4 regions of the Bradyrhizobium sp. USDA 4472 genome follow, and region 3 is predicted to be linked to each of the others. Evidence: riboswitches for the same ligand, from Rfam matches in the RefSeq annotation. Region 3 holds a riboswitch; each other region holds the start of a gene.
What was found. Region 3 has a riboswitch for cobalamin ahead of ACVWZ4_RS05665 (hypothetical protein). Riboswitches for the same ligand answer to the same signal wherever they lie in the genome.

Region 1: linked by a shared signal. The riboswitch ahead of ACVWZ4_RS34495 (DUF1636 family protein) and the one ahead of ACVWZ4_RS05665 (hypothetical protein) in region 3 are both predicted to bind cobalamin.
Region 2: linked by a shared signal. The riboswitch ahead of ACVWZ4_RS34415 (TonB-dependent receptor domain-containing protein) and the one ahead of ACVWZ4_RS05665 (hypothetical protein) in region 3 are both predicted to bind cobalamin.
Region 4: linked by a shared signal. The riboswitch ahead of metE (5-methyltetrahydropteroyltriglutamate--homocysteine S-methyltransferase) and the one ahead of ACVWZ4_RS05665 (hypothetical protein) in region 3 are both predicted to bind cobalamin.

The regions. Positions count from the first base shown of each region.
Region 1 covers NZ_JBSSAM010000001.1:7,301,731-7,305,893, forward strand. Annotated here, with positions in the region: gene cobN (cobaltochelatase subunit CobN) at 1-855, opposite strand, end outside; gene cobW (cobalamin biosynthesis protein CobW) at 855-1,889, opposite strand; gene ACVWZ4_RS34495 (DUF1636 family protein) at 1,886-2,260, opposite strand; cobalamin riboswitch at 2,357-2,575, opposite strand; gene cobO (cob(I)yrinic acid a,c-diamide adenosyltransferase) at 2,616-3,311, shown strand; gene ACVWZ4_RS34505 (cobyric acid synthase) at 3,333-4,163, shown strand, end outside.
Region 2 covers NZ_JBSSAM010000001.1:7,286,260-7,290,422, reverse strand. Annotated here, with positions in the region: gene cobF (precorrin-6A synthase (deacetylating)) at 1-167, shown strand, start outside; gene cobT (nicotinate-nucleotide--dimethylbenzimidazole phosphoribosyltransferase) at 178-1,230, shown strand; gene ACVWZ4_RS34420 (histidine phosphatase family protein) at 1,223-1,795, opposite strand; cobalamin riboswitch at 1,869-2,071, shown strand; gene ACVWZ4_RS34415 (TonB-dependent receptor domain-containing protein) at 2,188-4,163, shown strand, end outside.
Region 3 covers NZ_JBSSAM010000001.1:1,257,300-1,261,462, forward strand. Annotated here, with positions in the region: gene ACVWZ4_RS05655 (hypothetical protein) at 1-371, shown strand, start outside; gene ACVWZ4_RS05660 (DUF3892 domain-containing protein) at 1,500-1,784, shown strand; gene ACVWZ4_RS05665 (hypothetical protein) at 2,623-2,955, opposite strand; cobalamin riboswitch at 2,934-3,129, opposite strand; gene ACVWZ4_RS05670 (hypothetical protein) at 3,747-3,935, shown strand.
Region 4 covers NZ_JBSSAM010000001.1:995,778-999,940, reverse strand. Annotated here, with positions in the region: gene ACVWZ4_RS04650 (thermonuclease family protein) at 1-317, opposite strand, end outside; gene ACVWZ4_RS04645 (hypothetical protein) at 1,921-2,175, opposite strand; cobalamin riboswitch at 2,791-2,992, shown strand; gene metE (5-methyltetrahydropteroyltriglutamate--homocysteine S-methyltransferase) at 3,092-4,163, shown strand, end outside.

The sequences.
Region 1 (4,163 bases), 6.0 Mb from region 3:
GACCTGGAACACGGGGCACGGCGCGGCATCGAACGGCGTCGTGCCGTCGTCGCCCCTCGCCGAGAACGCCGTCGCATTGACGATCGCGGCAGGAGGATTCCTGGCGAGATGGTCTCGCAGCCAGTCAGCGACGCCCGCGGCCTTCAGCGAGGTGACGAACACGCCATAGGCGTCAAACCCCTTCTCGCGCAGCGCAGCGATCAACGCGTCGATCGGCCCAGTGTCCGCGGCAGTGAGGTAAGAGCGATAGAACGTCACCAGCGCGGACGGCTTCCCCCCGCTCGGGACGGCGGCGATCACGCCTCGCGCGGAATCGTAAAAGCCCATCTCTGGCACGGTCATTTCGCCGACGACGGGCCCGGCATAGAGACCCGAGGCCAGCGCAAGCTGCGCAATCGCCGCCTGCGCCGCAACGGGACCGCCGGTGTCGCACAGCACCTTGAGCCGGCGCAGCGTCGAGACCGGCAAAGTCGAATAAGCGTCGAGCCTGATATCGTCGCGGCCATCGGCCGGCAGCACGGCGAGCACGATATTGCGATCTTTTGCCAGTTGCTGGAGTGCCGCGAGCCCGTAGGGCCAATAAGACTCGCCTCCAATCAAGCGCACCAGAATGCCACGCGCCTGCGACAGCGTGCGCTCGATATAGGTGTCGACCGAGAGCGGATGACGTAGTTCCGCGAGATTGGCGAGCCGCAACGACGGCAGGCTGTCACGGCCACGCCGCCAGCCCGCTGCAAAGGCGGCAAGGTCGGAATCCGAGAACGAGAGCACCACGAGATCGGCCGGGTCCTGGCCGATGTCCCTTGGCGTCGCGGTCTCCTCCAGACCGCGGCTCTCGCGGAAGACGACGTGCATCAGACTCCCAATCCCGCCTTGATCGCAGCCTCGTCGATATCGCCGTGCTCGCCGATCACGACGAGCTTTGATTGCCTGAGACCTGCGCCCCAGGGCCTGTCGAACTGGTGGCGCACGCGCTCGCCGACCGCTTGCAGCAGCAGCCGCATCGGCTTGCCCGCGACCGCGATATAGCCCTTGGCGCGCAGCACGTTCTGCTCGCGCGCCAGCTTCTGGACCGATGCGAGCAACGCATCGACGTCAGCAATCTCAGGGAGATCGATCACGAGAGAGGCGAAATCGTCGTGCTCGTGCTCCTCCTCGCCGTCGTGATGCGAGGGACGCGCGGCGAGATCGTTCTCGGCGGCGGCGCCAAGGCCAAGGATGACGCGTGCGTCGATCGCACCATCGGTAATGGGCAGCATCGGCACGCGGCGCGGCATCTCGGCGGTGATCGCGGCCTTGGCGGCTTCAATGCCCGCAGCACCCGCAAGATCGGCCTTGGTGAGCAGCACGATGTCGGCGCAGGCGATCTGATCCTCGAACACCTCCGACAGCGGCGTCTCGTGATCGAGATTCCCGTCGGCCGCGCGTTGCGCTTCGACGGCATCCGGGTCCGGTGCAAAACGGCCGGCGGCGACAGCCTCGGCATCGGCGAGCGCGATCACACCGTCCACGGTGATGCGCGAGCGGATCTCGGGCCAGTCGAATGCCTTCAGCAGCGGTTTCGGCAATGCCAGGCCCGAGGTCTCGATCAGGATGTGATCGGGCTTCACAGGGCGAGCGAGCAACTTCTCCATGGTCGGAATGAAATCGTCGGCAACGGTGCAGCAGATGCAGCCATTGGCTAGCTCGACGATGTTCTCTTCCGGACAGTTCTCGTCGGCGCAGGACTTCAGGATCTCGCCGTCGACCCCCTCGCTGCCGAACTCGTTGACCAGCACGGCGAGCTTCTTGCCTCCGGGATTTCCGAGCAGATGCTGGATCAACGTCGTCTTGCCGGAGCCGAGAAAGCCGGTGACGACGGTCACCGGGACTTTTGCGAGCGAGTTCATTCGGCGGCCTCCGGCAACGCGACAATGGGGGGAATGCGGGCAAGCGATTGCTTGCGGAAGATTTCAGGCCGGCTGCGCCAGGGCACGAGGCCATCTGGCGCGGCGGCATACGCGGCGGCGCCGGCAACGACGTCCTGCGCGTTGGCATCCGAGAGCCGGCCATACACATAGGACCAGCGGCCGGGCGCGCTGAGCGCGACCGAGCAACCCTGGCTACAGGCAGAGAGGCATTCGACGGGAACCAGTTTGACACCGTCGGGAACACCGGCCTCGAGGATCGCGCCATGCAGACGCTTGCCGGGCGTAACCTCGCCTTCGCCGAGCGTCTGGCCGGCGCGACAGGTGATGCAGACATGCAGTGTGACGGTCATCGCCTCTTCCAGAAGTATCAGCCGGAGGCGAAGAGGCCCACGAACCGTTCTTGCGAAGGCTCGTTTCCCCGTCGCGGAACACCCCGTCCGCCGGTCCAAAAATCGTCCGCGCTGGCAGGTCTCCCGGCTTGCGGAGCAGGGCTTTGCCCTTCGATCCCCGCCTTCCCGATCCCCTGGGGGTTCAGTGGCTTTGGGCATCTCTCCGGTCACGGTCGCGGGGGCGGCTGCATTTTGGACCCAATCTTGCCGATTCGGACCCTATCGCATTCCCTCTTCGCCTGTCATAGGACAGGAACCAACGCCGGGCCACCATTTGCCCCCGGCCGCCTCTTGTCAAGCCGAAGGACCCTGTCAGATGACGCCTGAACCGGATAGCCAAACGGCCGACGAAACCGACGCCAAGACCCACGCCAAGACAGACGCCAAGACCCACGCCAAGACAGACGCGAAGAACGAGGCGAAGCACGCCGCAAAAATGGCGAAGATCAAGGTCGCCCGCGACAGGATCATGGCGACCAAGAGCGGCGAAAAAGGGCTCATCATCGTCCACACCGGCGCCGGGAAGGGCAAGTCGTCCTCCGCCTTCGGCATGATCGTGCGCTGCGTCGCTCATGGCTTCCCCTGCGCGGTCGTGCAGTTCATCAAGGGCGCCTGGGATACCGGCGAACGACGCCTGCTCACCGGCCATTTCGGCGAACTGTGCCAGTTCCACGCCATGGGCGAAGGCTTCACCTGGGAGACGCAGGACCGCGCGCGCGACATCGCGGCTGCGCGCGCCGGCTGGGAGAAGGCAAAGGAGCTGATTCTCGATTCCAATCTGCGCATGGTCGTGCTCGATGAGATCAACATCGCGCTGCGCTACGATTATCTCGACATCGGCGAAATCGTCGATTTCCTCAAGACGTCGAAGCCGCCGATGACGCATGTCGTGCTCACCGGGCGCAACGCCAAGGACGAGCTGATCGAGATCGCCGACCTCGTTACCGAGATGACGCTGGTGAAGCATCCGTTCCGCTCCGGCATCAAGGCGCAGGCCGGCGTCGAGTTCTGAAACGTGACGGCACGCGCGCTGATGATCCAGGGGGCCGGTTCGGACGTGGGCAAGTCGCTCATCGTCGCCGGCCTCGCGCGCGCGTTTACGCGGCGCGGCTTGCGCGTGCTCCCGTTCAAGCCGCAGAACATGTCCAACAATGCCGCCGTCACCGTCGATGGCGGCGAGATCGGCCGCGCCCAGGCGCTGCAGGCGCTCGCCGCGGGCGTCGAGCCGCACACGGACATGAACCCGGTGCTGCTGAAACCCGAGACCGATGTCGGCGCGCAAGTCATCGTGCATGGCAAGCGCATCGCAACCGCGCGCGCGCGCGACTATGCGGCGATGAAGCCACAGCTGATGGGCGCGGTGCTGGAGAGCTTTGAGCGGTTGAAGGCGCGCAGCGATCTGGTGCTGGTCGAAGGCGCCGGCAGCCCGGCCGAGGTGAACCTGCGCAAGGCCGACATCGCCAATATGGGTTTTGCCCGCAAGGCCGGCGTGCCCGTGGTGCTGGTCGGCGACATCGACCGTGGCGGCGTCATCGCCCAGCTCGTCGGCATCAAGACGGTCATCGAACCTGATGATGCCGCGATGGTCCAGGGCTTTGTCATCAACAAGTTCCGCGGCGATCCCACGCTGTTCGATGACGGCTACAGACTGATCGAGCAAAGGACCGCCTGGCGCGGCTTTGGCGTACTGCCGTGGTTCGCACGGGCCGGCGAGTTGCCGGCCGAAGATGCGCTGGGCCTAAGCGATGCCCGCAAGCCGGGCCAGCGCAAGATCGCCTGCCTCGCATTGTCGCGGATCGCCAATTTCGATGATCTCGATCCGCTGAAGCTCGAGCCTTCAGTCGATCTCGTGATGGTGCGTCCG
Region 2 (4,163 bases), 6.0 Mb from region 3:
CTGACAGAATTCAAATCTGGTGGGGTGCCTATCTCGGCATGGCCGATCAGATCATCATGTCCGGCGCCCTGGCCGATATTGGTCCGCGCATCGTGGCGGCGCGGCAGGATGCGCGCGAGCGGCACGGCTGGATCATGGACTGTTATATTCTCAAACGCAGGCCATAAGCGAGGCAGCATGCTCCCTGAATGGATCACTCAAAACTGCCCTGAGCCATCAGCTGTTCATCGCGATGCGGCGATCGCGCGGCAGGCGCAACTGACAAAGCCGACGGGCGCGCTCGGCCGACTCGAGCAGCTCGCGATCGAGCTTGGCGGTCTGCAAGCGACCGAACGCCCCCGCGCGGCACGCGTGCCGATCATCATCTTCGCCGGCGATCACGGCATTGTCGCCCAGGGCGTGTCGGCCTATCCGCAGGCCGTCACCATTGCGATGATGGCGAATTTTGCCTCGGGCGGCGCTGCGATCTCCGTGCTGGCACGCGAACTCGGCTCGACGCTTGAAGTTGTTGACGCGGGAACGCTGGCGCAAGAGCCGATGCCAGATATCGTCACGGACAAGCCGCGCCACGGCACGCGGGATTTCAGCATTGAGCCTGCGCTGACGCTCGCCGAGCTGGCATTCGCCTTCGAGGCCGGTCAGCGCGCAGTCACGCGAGCGAAGGCCAATCGACCCGATCTCCTGATCTTCGGCGAGATGGGTATCGGCAACACCACGACGTCTGCGGCGATCGCCGCAGGCCTGCTCGGCATCAGCGCCGAAGAGATCGCAGGCCACGGCACCGGCGTCGATGCGGCGGGGCGCGTGCACAAGGCGCGCGTGATCGATGCCGCGATCGCGCGTCATGGCGTGGCCGGCGCGGCGCCCGAAAAAATCCTGTGCGCCGTGGGCGGTCTCGAGATCGCGGCCATATCCGGGGCCATCATCGCGGCCGCGCAAGCGCGGATTCCGGTGCTGATCGACGGGTTCATCGTCTCGGTAGCGGCGCTCGCGGCGGTGCGGCTGAACCCGTCGTGCCAGCCGTTCCTGCTGCCGTCACACCAGTCGGCGGAACAGGGGCATCGGCTGGTGCTGCGCGCGCTGAACGTGCAGCCGCTGATCAGCCTCGATCTCCGGCTCGGCGAGGGGTCGGGCGCCGCGATCGCCCTGCCGCTGGTGCGTTCGGCCTGCGCGCTGCACAATGACATGGCGACGTTCGCGCAGGCCAATGTGCCGGACAGAGCTAGCTGACTTGCCGATTGACTGACACAACCCGCCATCCGGTCGCGAGCCGGTCGATCCGGGTCAGTGACAGCGGATCGATCACGAAGCGCAAGGCTGCTTGCGGCGAGAGATCGAGGGCGATGCAGAGGGCGGCGCGGATGGTGCCGGAATGCACGACGAGCGTTGCGGGGCCGGCACCTATCGGCGCAAGCCCGAGCCGGACGCGCGCGACCTGATCCTCAAAACTCTCTCCACCTGGTGGCCGTCGGCGTGCCGGATCACTCCAGAACTGCGCATAGGTTTCGCCCCCGCTGGCTGCGAGCTCGTCATGCCGGCGGCCGGTCCAGCCGCCAAAATCCTGCTCGCCGAATTCGGGCATCAGTTCAGGCTCAAGCCCCAGCGCCCGCGCCGTCTCGACCGTGCGGCGCGCCGGGCTGGCATAGCTCGCCGCATTCGGCGGCAGAAGACGGCGCAGCGCCTCGAGCTGCGCGCGATCGTCGAGATCGGCCGGAGCGTCGGCCGCATGGATGGTCCCCGCGACACCGTCGACGCGGGCATGGCGTATCAGCCAAAGGAAGGTCTCGCCTTCCATGCAGATCTCCCAGGGAAGCTCGCCGCCGCGGCAATATCGCCGCATCCGGCACATTGACTCTGTCTTCGCCGTAATCCTAGATGGCGGTGACGGTTTCCCCGAAAGGGGATGAAAAGGGAATGCGGTGCGGGGACGTTGTCCCCAATGCCGCAGCTGCCCCCGCAACTGTAAGCGGTGAATCCTTCGTCGAAAAGCCACTGGGTCCTCGGTCCCGGGAAGGCGACGAAGCGGTCACGACCCGCGAGCCAGGAGACCTGCCGTCAGCCGTGGTCACACGCGAAGATGTCGGTCGGGGAGTACAGACATTCGGCTTCATCGGAAGGCTGACAGCCTGATGGTGGGACCTTGGTTCGCGGTGACGTGCCACTGACGTCACACCGAGGTCCAGGACCGTGTCTTCCATCCGTATTGTACGACCACGCCGCTTTCTGCTGGCGTCCGCCGCTCTCACATCTTTCGCTACCATCGAGATGACGGCTGCCCTGGCGCAGCAGGCCCGCGAGCCCCTGCCGCCCGTGGAGGTGTCGCCGCCGCAATCGCGCAAGCAGGCCAAACCCAATGGCCAAAGTGCAGAGAGCGCGCGCCGTAGGGCCGTGCGGCGACCCTCGACCGCATCGACCGCGTCCAAGCCGGTCGTGCCGAATTCCGCAGCGCCAACGCCACTCAACAGCAACGCGGTCGCGGAGAGCGCTTCGCGCCTCGGCCTGACGGTGCGCGAGACGCCGGCAACCGTCGAGGTCATCCGCGCCGAGACCATCCGCGAGCAGGGCTACCGCACCGTCTCCGACGTCGCGCAAGGCGCGGTCGGGGTCACTGCCGGAGACAATCCGGCCGAGCCGTCCGCGTTCTCGATGCGCGGCTTCACCAACAGCCAGATCAACACGCTCTACAACGGCATCAAGATCGGTCCGCAGAACATGACCTCGCGGATCATGGACACGGCCAATCTCGAAGCCGTGGAAATCCTCAAAGGTCCGGCCTCCCTGATGTCGGGCGAGGGCGCCGCGGGCGGCGCCATCAATTTCGTGACCAAGCAGCCGCGCACGGGGCCGATCCAGAACGAAGCAGACTTTTCGTTCGATTCCTTGAATTCCTTCCGTACGCATTACGGTTCCGGGGGCAGCACCAACGTGCAGGGTCTGGACTACCGTTTCGACGTCAGCCGGTCCTCGCTCAACGGCTTTGCCGACGACACCAATACCAAGACACTCGACGTCTCCGGCCAGCTCAATGACCGCATCTCCGACAGCCTCAAGGTCTGGGGGGCGATCGAGTATCGCGAGGACCGTTCAAAAGCCTATTGGGGCGCGCCGCTGGTGCCGGCGGCCTTCAGCGGTTCGCACGCGACGAGCGGCATCGTCTCCGGCAGCTATTTCAACAGAACCGACCTTGGGGCCGTCACGATCGATGACCGTACCTTCAATACGAACTACAATGTCCTCGACGATAGAAACGTTGCGCAGGAAGTGTGGCTGCGCGGCGGTTTCGAGCTGAAGCTGGCGCCCGACCTGACACTGAAGAGCCAAGCCTACGGCTATGGCGCCGAGCGCAGCTGGTTCAACAACGAGATCGAGGCGTTCAATTCCACAAACAACCAGGTCTATCGCGAGCGCTTCTATGTCGCGCACAGCCAGCGCCTCGTCGGCAACATCACTGATCTGGTCTGGGACGCCAACATCGCGGGTTTCGACAACCGCATGGTCACGACGCTGTCGTCGAGCTATCTCGACTTCGTCCGGCCGGGCGCGGCAAACTTCCCGAACGATTTTGTCTCGCTGGTCGATCCCGATCGCGGCCTCTACGGCGATCTCACGACGCAGCAGCAGACAGCGCGTATCGACAACGAGGCGCTGTCGTTCGAGGACCGGCTGAAGCTGACGCGGACCTTCGCGCTGATCGGCGGCCTGCGCGTCGAGCATATCGGGCTCGACCGCAACTCGACCGACGTCAATGGCCTGGAGAAGGCGAGCTTCCCGTTCACAAAGGACTGGGCGCCCGTCACCGGCCGCATCGGCTACAGCTGGGAAGCCGTTCCCGGCCTGACCTTCTTCAGCCAGTACGCCACCGGCGCCGACATCTCGGCCAACAACATCTTCTTGCTCGCGCCGACCCAGAATCTGGATCCGACCACCGCGCGCACCTACGAGACCGGTGTCAAGCACGTGTTTTGGGACAACAGGGCGGAGTGGTCGTTCTCGGCCTACGACATCCTGCGCAAGAATGTCTATGCGGCGGCCGGCGGCATGACGCTCAACATCGCGGGGCGGCAGGAGTCCAAGGGCGTCGAGCTCGCCGGATCGATCCGCCCAATCGAGCCTTTGCGTCTCTGGGGCAACGCCGCCTATGTCGATGCGCGCTATGCCGATTA
Region 3 (4,163 bases):
GTGCCAAACGCATTCATTCCTCTGCACCCGGCGAAGATATTTCCCGAATAGGAATTCCCTTCTACCTTCTCATCGGCTTCAGCATCGAGAATGGCTTAAAAGCATTGCTGCAATTTCAGGGGCAGCATCAACCTGCGCTGCAGCGGTCCCACGACCTAGCGGATTTGTTAGCAAAAGCCGATGGACTTCGTGAGCGCCTTTGCCCCGGCGCTGCAAAGGACGCGGAACACCTCAGCCGCTATCACAAAGAGTATTGGTTTCGATACCCTGAGCGCGCCACAACTGCCGACGTCTATAAGGCCGAAAGCGCCTGCATGATGGTCGGCCACCTTTTAGTGGAGGTCGCTCATCTAATTGGCTACAGAGGATAGCTGGTCACTTTCCTACTCGCGCCGGCGGCTCGGACGCCCGCATGTTGCGCCAGCACCGGCAAGCAGCGCGGGCGCGACGCTGGCGAAAGTCTCACAGGGGTCCCACCCGAACCGGTTGGTGCTCACGCGCGCCCCCTAGAAGATCGCGTATGCGTGCAGCGATCTTCCGTGCCTCCTTCGGCCCGAGATTGGGCTTCACGCAATCGAGTATGTCTACCATTGCCTCAGCCTCCCTGGCATTAAACGTCGCGACTTGGCGATCTGCTTGGCTCAGAGACTGATCGGCCGCACGGGCCTGACTGGCTGCAAGCACCGCAAGCGCTTGCGACCGCAGTGGGGTGATGTGCTGCTCGAATGAGTGCATCCGTTGGCCCCGTGGTGTCCCTGCCACGCACCCCTAACATCGGTGGCCAGCCCTCCCCCTTGGAACGGCAAGGCCGGCCACCTTGCTCCTGAGAGGGTCACGTTCTCCCTGGCGCCACCAGATAATAGCGCGGACAAGTAACCGGGGCGCCTATCAGAATTGGTGGGGACGAGAATGTAAGGTGGTGCGAGCATGCTCAGCGCCGTCGAGGTACATTCGGACGTGAAACCACAGCACGTTCATGGAAGGGTCGCAGATGGTGAAATGGTTCTACAAAACTCACGCTGGGGTGGCTCAGATCGTTCCCACTGGGGAGGATTTTACGGTCACGCTCGGTGATGAGACATTGGGGCGGTATGCTTCGCCAGCCTCCGCGGCCGAAGACTTGGCGAACGAGACATGCTCTTGGCCTTCGGCCGGAGACCCATCAAACCTGGGCATACCGGACAAAATCAGCCAGTGGCAGCGGGTGCGTTGACTTACGCTCCCGAGGGTCCTCGCCCCTGGTGATCACCGCCTGCTTGGATCATCCGCAGTCGAAGTTAGCGGCAACGTGACTCGGCGCCCGAGCCGTTGGAGGCAGAGCGCTGTCCCTGCAACGCACCGCCAACTTCGACACAGCCAGCCTCACAGCAGCGGAAGAAGCCGACGGTACGATACATTCATCAGGAAAAGCCCTGGCACAACTACCAGAACCGGTCGGCCCCACGTCGTCAGGCAATCTCTAAGCTGGTCCGACAGCCTGCAGAGACGGGAGACCCCGCATGGCAAAACGCGTGCGCATTCGTTGCATAAACACGTCTGACAGGCGAAACGCACATGAGAGAATCAAATTTGTCGGCGGGCTGAATTCAGACGGAACGCGATGGAGGCTATCCGTCGCGAAGACTATTGGAGATATCGAAAGCCGCGAGTGGGAGTTCTACGTCGAAGAATCAGGCATCACTGTCGAGGTCATCGTCGCGACCGACGGCCGACACAAGTACATCAAGACAACAGTGGATGGAATTCAACCGGACAATCTCCTCTCGCTCCCTGAGTGTCCGTGAGGGATCGCAGGCAGTGCGGGCGAGACTCGGCGCCTGTTGGCTTGGGGCATGACAGGACGCTGTCCCTGCCCCGCCCGCACTACCATAGAAGCTAGCGGCACGTGACTCGGCGCTGACCGTTCTGGTGCCATCGCGCTGTCCCTGCCACGTCCCGCTAACTCCGGGGCTCCGTATCCGCGCTGGCTGACCAAAAGCTGACGAGACTGCGCGGCCATCCATAAAACGAAAAGCGGCCCGTGTGAGCCGCTTGCCGTCGAGAACAATACAGACGAGCCTATGATGGCTGCGAGCGTCAAGCACACGACTGCTCGGGCAATAGCTTCGTGTTGACAATTACTGAGGACATCTATCTCAAGGGTTATTCGGTTGGCCACGAGGCGCTCACTAGAAAAGTCATCGGTGAGAGGACAGCTAGGCTGGCCTGATCGCCTTATGTTCGACCGGCCGGAGGCGCGGTCGATGGTCGGGACGCCGCCGGATAAGCTCGGGGCGCTTTTGAAGGCAGCCAAGGGATTTCAATGATCCTTCGGGTGCTATGAATCCACAGAACGAGGAGTCCTTTAGTCGCCTGTCGCATTCGAGCGGGTTCGGGTCGTGGAGCCCTCCACATCATAGCCGCTGAAAACAGCCGCCCACCATCAAAGGCGGCTGTGATCGTCTTGCGCCCGACCGCTGGAAACAGGAAGGGCAGAATCGTATCGTCGCCCATGGCCGGTGTGGTTGCCTCGATGATGTCAGCGCAGAATTGGTCTCAGCAACCGAATCTCACGTCCCATCAGCGGGTCAAACCACACTCGCCTCGCCAGCCACCCACAGGCCCTTCATCAATAAAGATGGGCTAGATACGGCCGAAAGCCGCCCACACCCCGTTTTCGCCGTCCCAGCTGCCGCGGCTTGCCGCCTTGGAGTACTCCGTGGCGCGCTGCTCGAAGAAATAGGCGTGCTCGACACCATTGAGAATCTCGACAAGCCACGGCAATGGATGCGCCTTGAGCTGGGTGAATCCGCCCTCCTTGGCCTCGAAGAAGCCGAAGACCGGGGCAATCCGCAGCTGGGTCAGTCGCCAGTCGGCGACATAGCGGACGTAGGCGTGGATCTGCTCAGCTCGCATGCCCTCGATCTTGCCGAGGCCGAAGGCGAGGTCGACGAAGTTCTCCTCCAGCTTCACCATGGTCTTGGCGACGTCGACGATGTCGTCACGGACAGTGCGCGTCACCGCGCCACGATGACAACCGCTCGCCGCTTACAGTTGCGGGGGCAGCCTCGGAATAGCCGTCGCCGGCGCACCGGGTTCCCTCTTAGCTTCCATCCTACGAGATGCGGGAATGGAACTGCAAGGCCAAAACAGAGCACGTGTGCTGCTATGCTGGGAGCGTTTGATTGCTCCCCACATCCAACGCTGTTGGGCCGGGGAACGGACGTCTTGCTTTCTTCGCACGTGATGCGGGCAATGTGCAAACTTGCTTGCGAATTTGTCCCCCCTTGAGAATGGCGGAGTTCTTCTCGGCTGGGCGCGTGGTGGCCGCGCGGCGGACTAATTCTAGCGTTAGCCCATCGCGGCGATAGCCGATAGCTCCCCACTTCGACGTCCTGATGTAGCTGCCGACATAGTTGCGGCTGGGGCCGCTCATCGCGGGTCAAGTATCCGGTCTAGCGGGGTTAACTCCTCGGCCGCACGGCCATCTCACAGGTTGTCCTACAAGTCTGGCTGAATCCTAGTGGCTCCGAAATCTCGTTGGCAGAGGATCCGGGAGCTTCGTCTATGCCAACGTATAGCTTTCGAAGGAGCGCCTCGCCTGCCATTCCTTTCTTGAGGCCGACGCGATAACTGGGACAGACAAGGCGCCGGAGGCCCAAGCTTTTTCTACGATTTTAGGTCGTGTTCTGGAATGCGAAATTTTAGGATGGCGAAATTCATGTGAACAGATTAGAGTGTGACGAAGTGTGGGCTAAGAGGTTGGATTGAAATTGACTCTCGGCTCTCCTCGCTGGACCAAACGAGAAGACGAACTGCTGCGCAAGCTTGTTGATGCCGGCACGCCTGTGAAATCCATTTGCGATACGCTCAATAGATCCGGGCTAGAGCTTCGCAGGCGCGGCTACTACATTGGCCTACCAAGGAAGTGGTTCAAGCGAACAGCCAACATCTGACGCTGTGAGGCGGCGCTCAGCAATAGGCAGTTCTTCCTGAACCCGGCTCTCAGTATGGCGGCAGTCCGAGGGACGACCGAGCACACCCGCAGCGCCGCGACCTTCGCCCGGTTGCCGGGCGGGCCAGCAAACGGCAATTCGGGAACAGCCCGAAGCGGTCGTCCGCGGCAATGTGCCCGCCCTGTCAGGGCAGACTGCCGCAATGCCGGCGCATCTAATCAAATGATC
Region 4 (4,163 bases), 260 kb from region 3:
GCGCGCCGTTGCTCATCAAGTCGTTGAGTCTGACAATCCCACGTTCGCCCATTCGCGTGCTTGATAAGCTCGTCGCGAGCGGCTACGCCACAGGCCCACTTTCGGCCTCGGGCGTCGAGGCAAATCTGATCGGTCTCAGGAGCTTCGATTCCAGACAGCCGAATGGTGGTTTGCTCGATCTCAATCGTGTTCCCGTCGAGGATGCGCGGAACACCGCTGAGCGTCGCCGCGCACACCGGAGATGTAATGAGTGCGAGTAATGCGAACATTGTTCCGCGGCGCATCATCCCGACAATATCCTTTCGCTCCTGATCCATGCTCACTGCCGATAGATTAGGCTGTTTGATCGCGTTATATCCGGCGTTCCGCCACAAGCGGTAGAAGTGTGCTCTATGACAGCTTGTCGTGAGTTCGAACCTACGACCTGACGCCACGTAAGGATCAAGTGATTTCATCCGCTGCGCGCGCAGCGAATACGAGCATCGACGTCTTCCTCACTGAAAGCGTACGATACTTCTCGACTTGAGCTGGAGATCCTCGCCTCTAAGCGGCGAACTCGCGATGTTGAACAATCCCGAGCCTCGGAATGCTGCGCTTAGTCTTGCAAATGGTGAGCGAGTCTGGACCTCCGGCGCCAGCGGTTGGGTACGGAGGAGCAGCAACGTCGCTATCGTTGATGACGAAGTCATCAGAAAACAGTACGTGGACGACGGTTTCGACGAGGGCTCGGGGATGAGCCGTCGCAGGCCACGGCTAACAGGGCCGACCCCGGGTGACGTTCTCCCAGGTATCGTCTCAGCCACCGCTGAGTGTCGCTCCACCTCGCTGTGCGGACGCTACTGCGTGGGCACTCAATTGGCGATGCGCGGAGTACGCCGGACCGGCCTTGGACGGAAGCTTATCCACCGGCGCACGCATTGAAAAATGCATGACAGCTGGTTCGCCGGGAAGCAGGCATCTCGCAAACTACGACGGGCCCTCGCGCTCTGCGCCTGTCAGAAAGATCGCGAAATCATGCTGCCCAAAGTACGACGAGCCGAAAGCTCCGGGAGAGGCGACTGAGCTGTCGCAGTTGCAGGGCGCGGGACCGTTCAATGAGGGGCTCGCCTACTCTTCCTCTTTCTCTTCCTCTGGTTCGGTGCGCTGAAACCAGGACCCAGGAGGGAATTTCGCGATATGCTTGGCAAAGCTGGACTGTGGCTCCCCAATCTTTTACTTCGCTCTTCTCGAAAGTGATGACCCCGTTGTGTGTAAAATAACGTGGTCCTTGGATATTACAGTTTACTAATAGGAGAACGCGCCACAGATCACCTTTCTGGGTCGGCTTGTGATTGGGCTTCGGTAAGTAATCTACCACAGCTTCAACGATAGTGCATCGGCCTTTCCGAAGAACATCGCCGAGCCGACCTTGGGGGGTAGTCACAAAATTGAAGTTCGACAGATCGTGTAGAAAGCGAAGGTTTGCGTTCCTTTCGCCATCTGCGACTTCACTGGCGATCAACGAGAGTGCGAGCGCGTGCCAGCCTAATTCCATCGGCTGCGCGTAGGTTGACGCAAGTTCAATTGTACCATCGAGCCCGACTTTCCAGGTGATAACGTAGTGTTCGTCCGATTTGTTGTGTTGGTGCCTGGTCCACGAAACGAAAACAAAGTCGTCTCCGCCAAGTTCAGCGACGCCCCACATTTGGGGGACGAACTGTGCCACCTTCGAGACATTGGAGATGATTTGTTCTACCGTTTCACCATCTTGCGCCCGCCAAGCCGACTTGAATCTCTCGATAAGGGGGCTGTCGACCGACCGGATACGGCTGCTCGTGGCGGCCGGCCAGGCGAGGCAGATTAGAGATGCACCTAGCCACAGATATAGCAGGGGTCTTGCAAACAGTCTCTTCATAACCTCGGCGTCTCCCATCCAGAGACTTAGGCAGCAGGTGACTTGAACTTGCTCTGAGCGAGAGGCAAGAAGTTAGCGACGACGCGATAAGGCTGTTCGACGCCGTTGCCTATGTCACGCGGCGCTAACTTCCCTGTCAGCGACAGCATTCCAATTGGCTGAGCTGGCATGCCCAGCAGCAGCAGTCTGGGCATGCCGACGGATTGCATTCTTCGTGCCAGGCAATGGGCGAAAATACGCATCGATTTTGTGTGTTCTTGTCGCCTTTCCGACGTGCGCATGTTTCGATGCTTCCATTCGGCGCATCGGCCGCAGCTTGGACCCCCTTGTCCCGCAGTAGAAGAAGCGAGCGCCTCGGATGGAAATCTGATCCCGGCTTGGAGTGCCGCTGCCACCATTGAACGGTGTGCTTCACGATCGCCTTCTTCGTTGACCTACATGCCGGCCAGCGACACGAAGCCGAGTTAGCCGCCGACGTTGAAGTCTGGCTGGCAGGCGATCAATCGGCGCGCCGCGTGTGGTGCCCGAGTGCGCCGAAAAAACCTCCGCTATCGATGCGGATCCTTTAGCAAAGAAGCCGCTGCCCGGTGCAGCTGCTGGGCGAACGCTGAAACGAAGCCGCGTCGAACGCTGCATCTGCTCGAAATGGCGGTAGTCCTCGCCGCGAACGCTGCCTTTGTCCCTGCCATCGCCATAGCGTGCAGAGGCATCCCATGGCAGCTACCGATGCTCACTCGAGACTTTCTGACACGCGATCTCTGACCAGCCAATGTTTCCGGGTGGCGGTTAATCGTTGAGACGCACAGTCATTCGCCGGTCAACGGTCATTCGCTTACCAGATGTCGCAGACTAGCTTGGTACACAATCTGAGAGGTTGACGGGAAAGGTCTCCTACCGATAATCCAGGTCGTCGAGGTTCTCCGGGGCGTGTTCGATCCGGAGCTAAGAGGGAAGCCGGTGCAATGCCGGCGCTGCCCCCGCAACTGTGAGCGGCGAGCCACTGTCCAACGATGTCACTGAAGCCTCCACGGCTTCGGGAAGGCCGGACAGCAGCGACGACCTGCAAGCCAGGAGACCTGCCCCGGCAAAATATTGGTCCACGGGCGGGGTGTCTCGGTGGTGCGCCAAGCAGCTGTCGCATGCGCGACTTCGACTGCCTGCGTCCGCCATGGCCTTGTCCCCAACAGGGGTTAAGCTATGTCTCTTCTCTCTCTTCCCGTTGCTACGCTCGGAACGCCACGCATCGGTCCACGCCGTGAACTGAAATTCGCTCTCGAAAGGTATTGGGCCGGTAGGATAAGCGAACAGCAGTTGCAAGAGGACGCATCCGGCCTGCGCGCAGCGAACTGGGCTCGTCAGAGCTCTATCGGCGTCACTATCATTCCGTCGAATGACTTCTCGCTGTATGATCAAGTGCTCGATACAAGTGTCATGGTTGGCGCGATCCCGGAGATCTACGATTCGAAGGGAGAATCCGTTTCCCTTGCGACGTACTTCGCCATGGCCCGCGGATCGCAATGCGACGACCTCGACCCGAGTGTCGGTCACGGCCTACGAGGATCTGGCGCGCCAGCGCAGGAGATGACCAAGTGGTTCGACACCAATTACCACTACATGGTTCCAGAGTTTCACAAGGGACAGGCGTTCAGGCTGTGCTCTCGCAAACCCATTGAAGAATATGAGGAAGCAAAGGGTCTGGGCTTTCAAACCCGCCCCGTTCTTATCGGACCGGTCACATTCCTAAAGCTCGGCAAGAGTGCCGATAACTCGTTCCAGCCCCTCTCCCTGTTGGATGATCTGATTCCGGTCTATATCGAGGTTCTTCATGAATTGGCCAAACGAGGGGCAAGATGGGTTCAGTTTGACGAGCCCAGCCTGGTCCTTGATCTGGACGAGGCGGCGCGAAAATCCTTGCTACATGCCTATAACCGGTTGGCAAAGGAGGGACCGGCTATCAAAATCTTGGTTGCCAGCTATTTCGGCGCACTAGGCGACAATCTGGATACTGCCTTGAGCCTGCCAGTGTCCGGCCTGCACGTCGATCTGGTTCGATCGCCGGAGTTATTGGAGCAGATCATTGCTGACGGGCGAGCTGATCTCGTCTTGTCGCTCGGTGTCATCGACGGCAGGAATGTATGGAGGTCGAACTTGTCGTCGCTACGCCAGAGGCTAGAGCCCGCGATCGCGAAGCTCGGTAAACACCGTGTACAGCTAGCTCCATCCTGCTCGTTGCTTCACGTACCAGTCGATGCTGAACTAGAGACCGGGC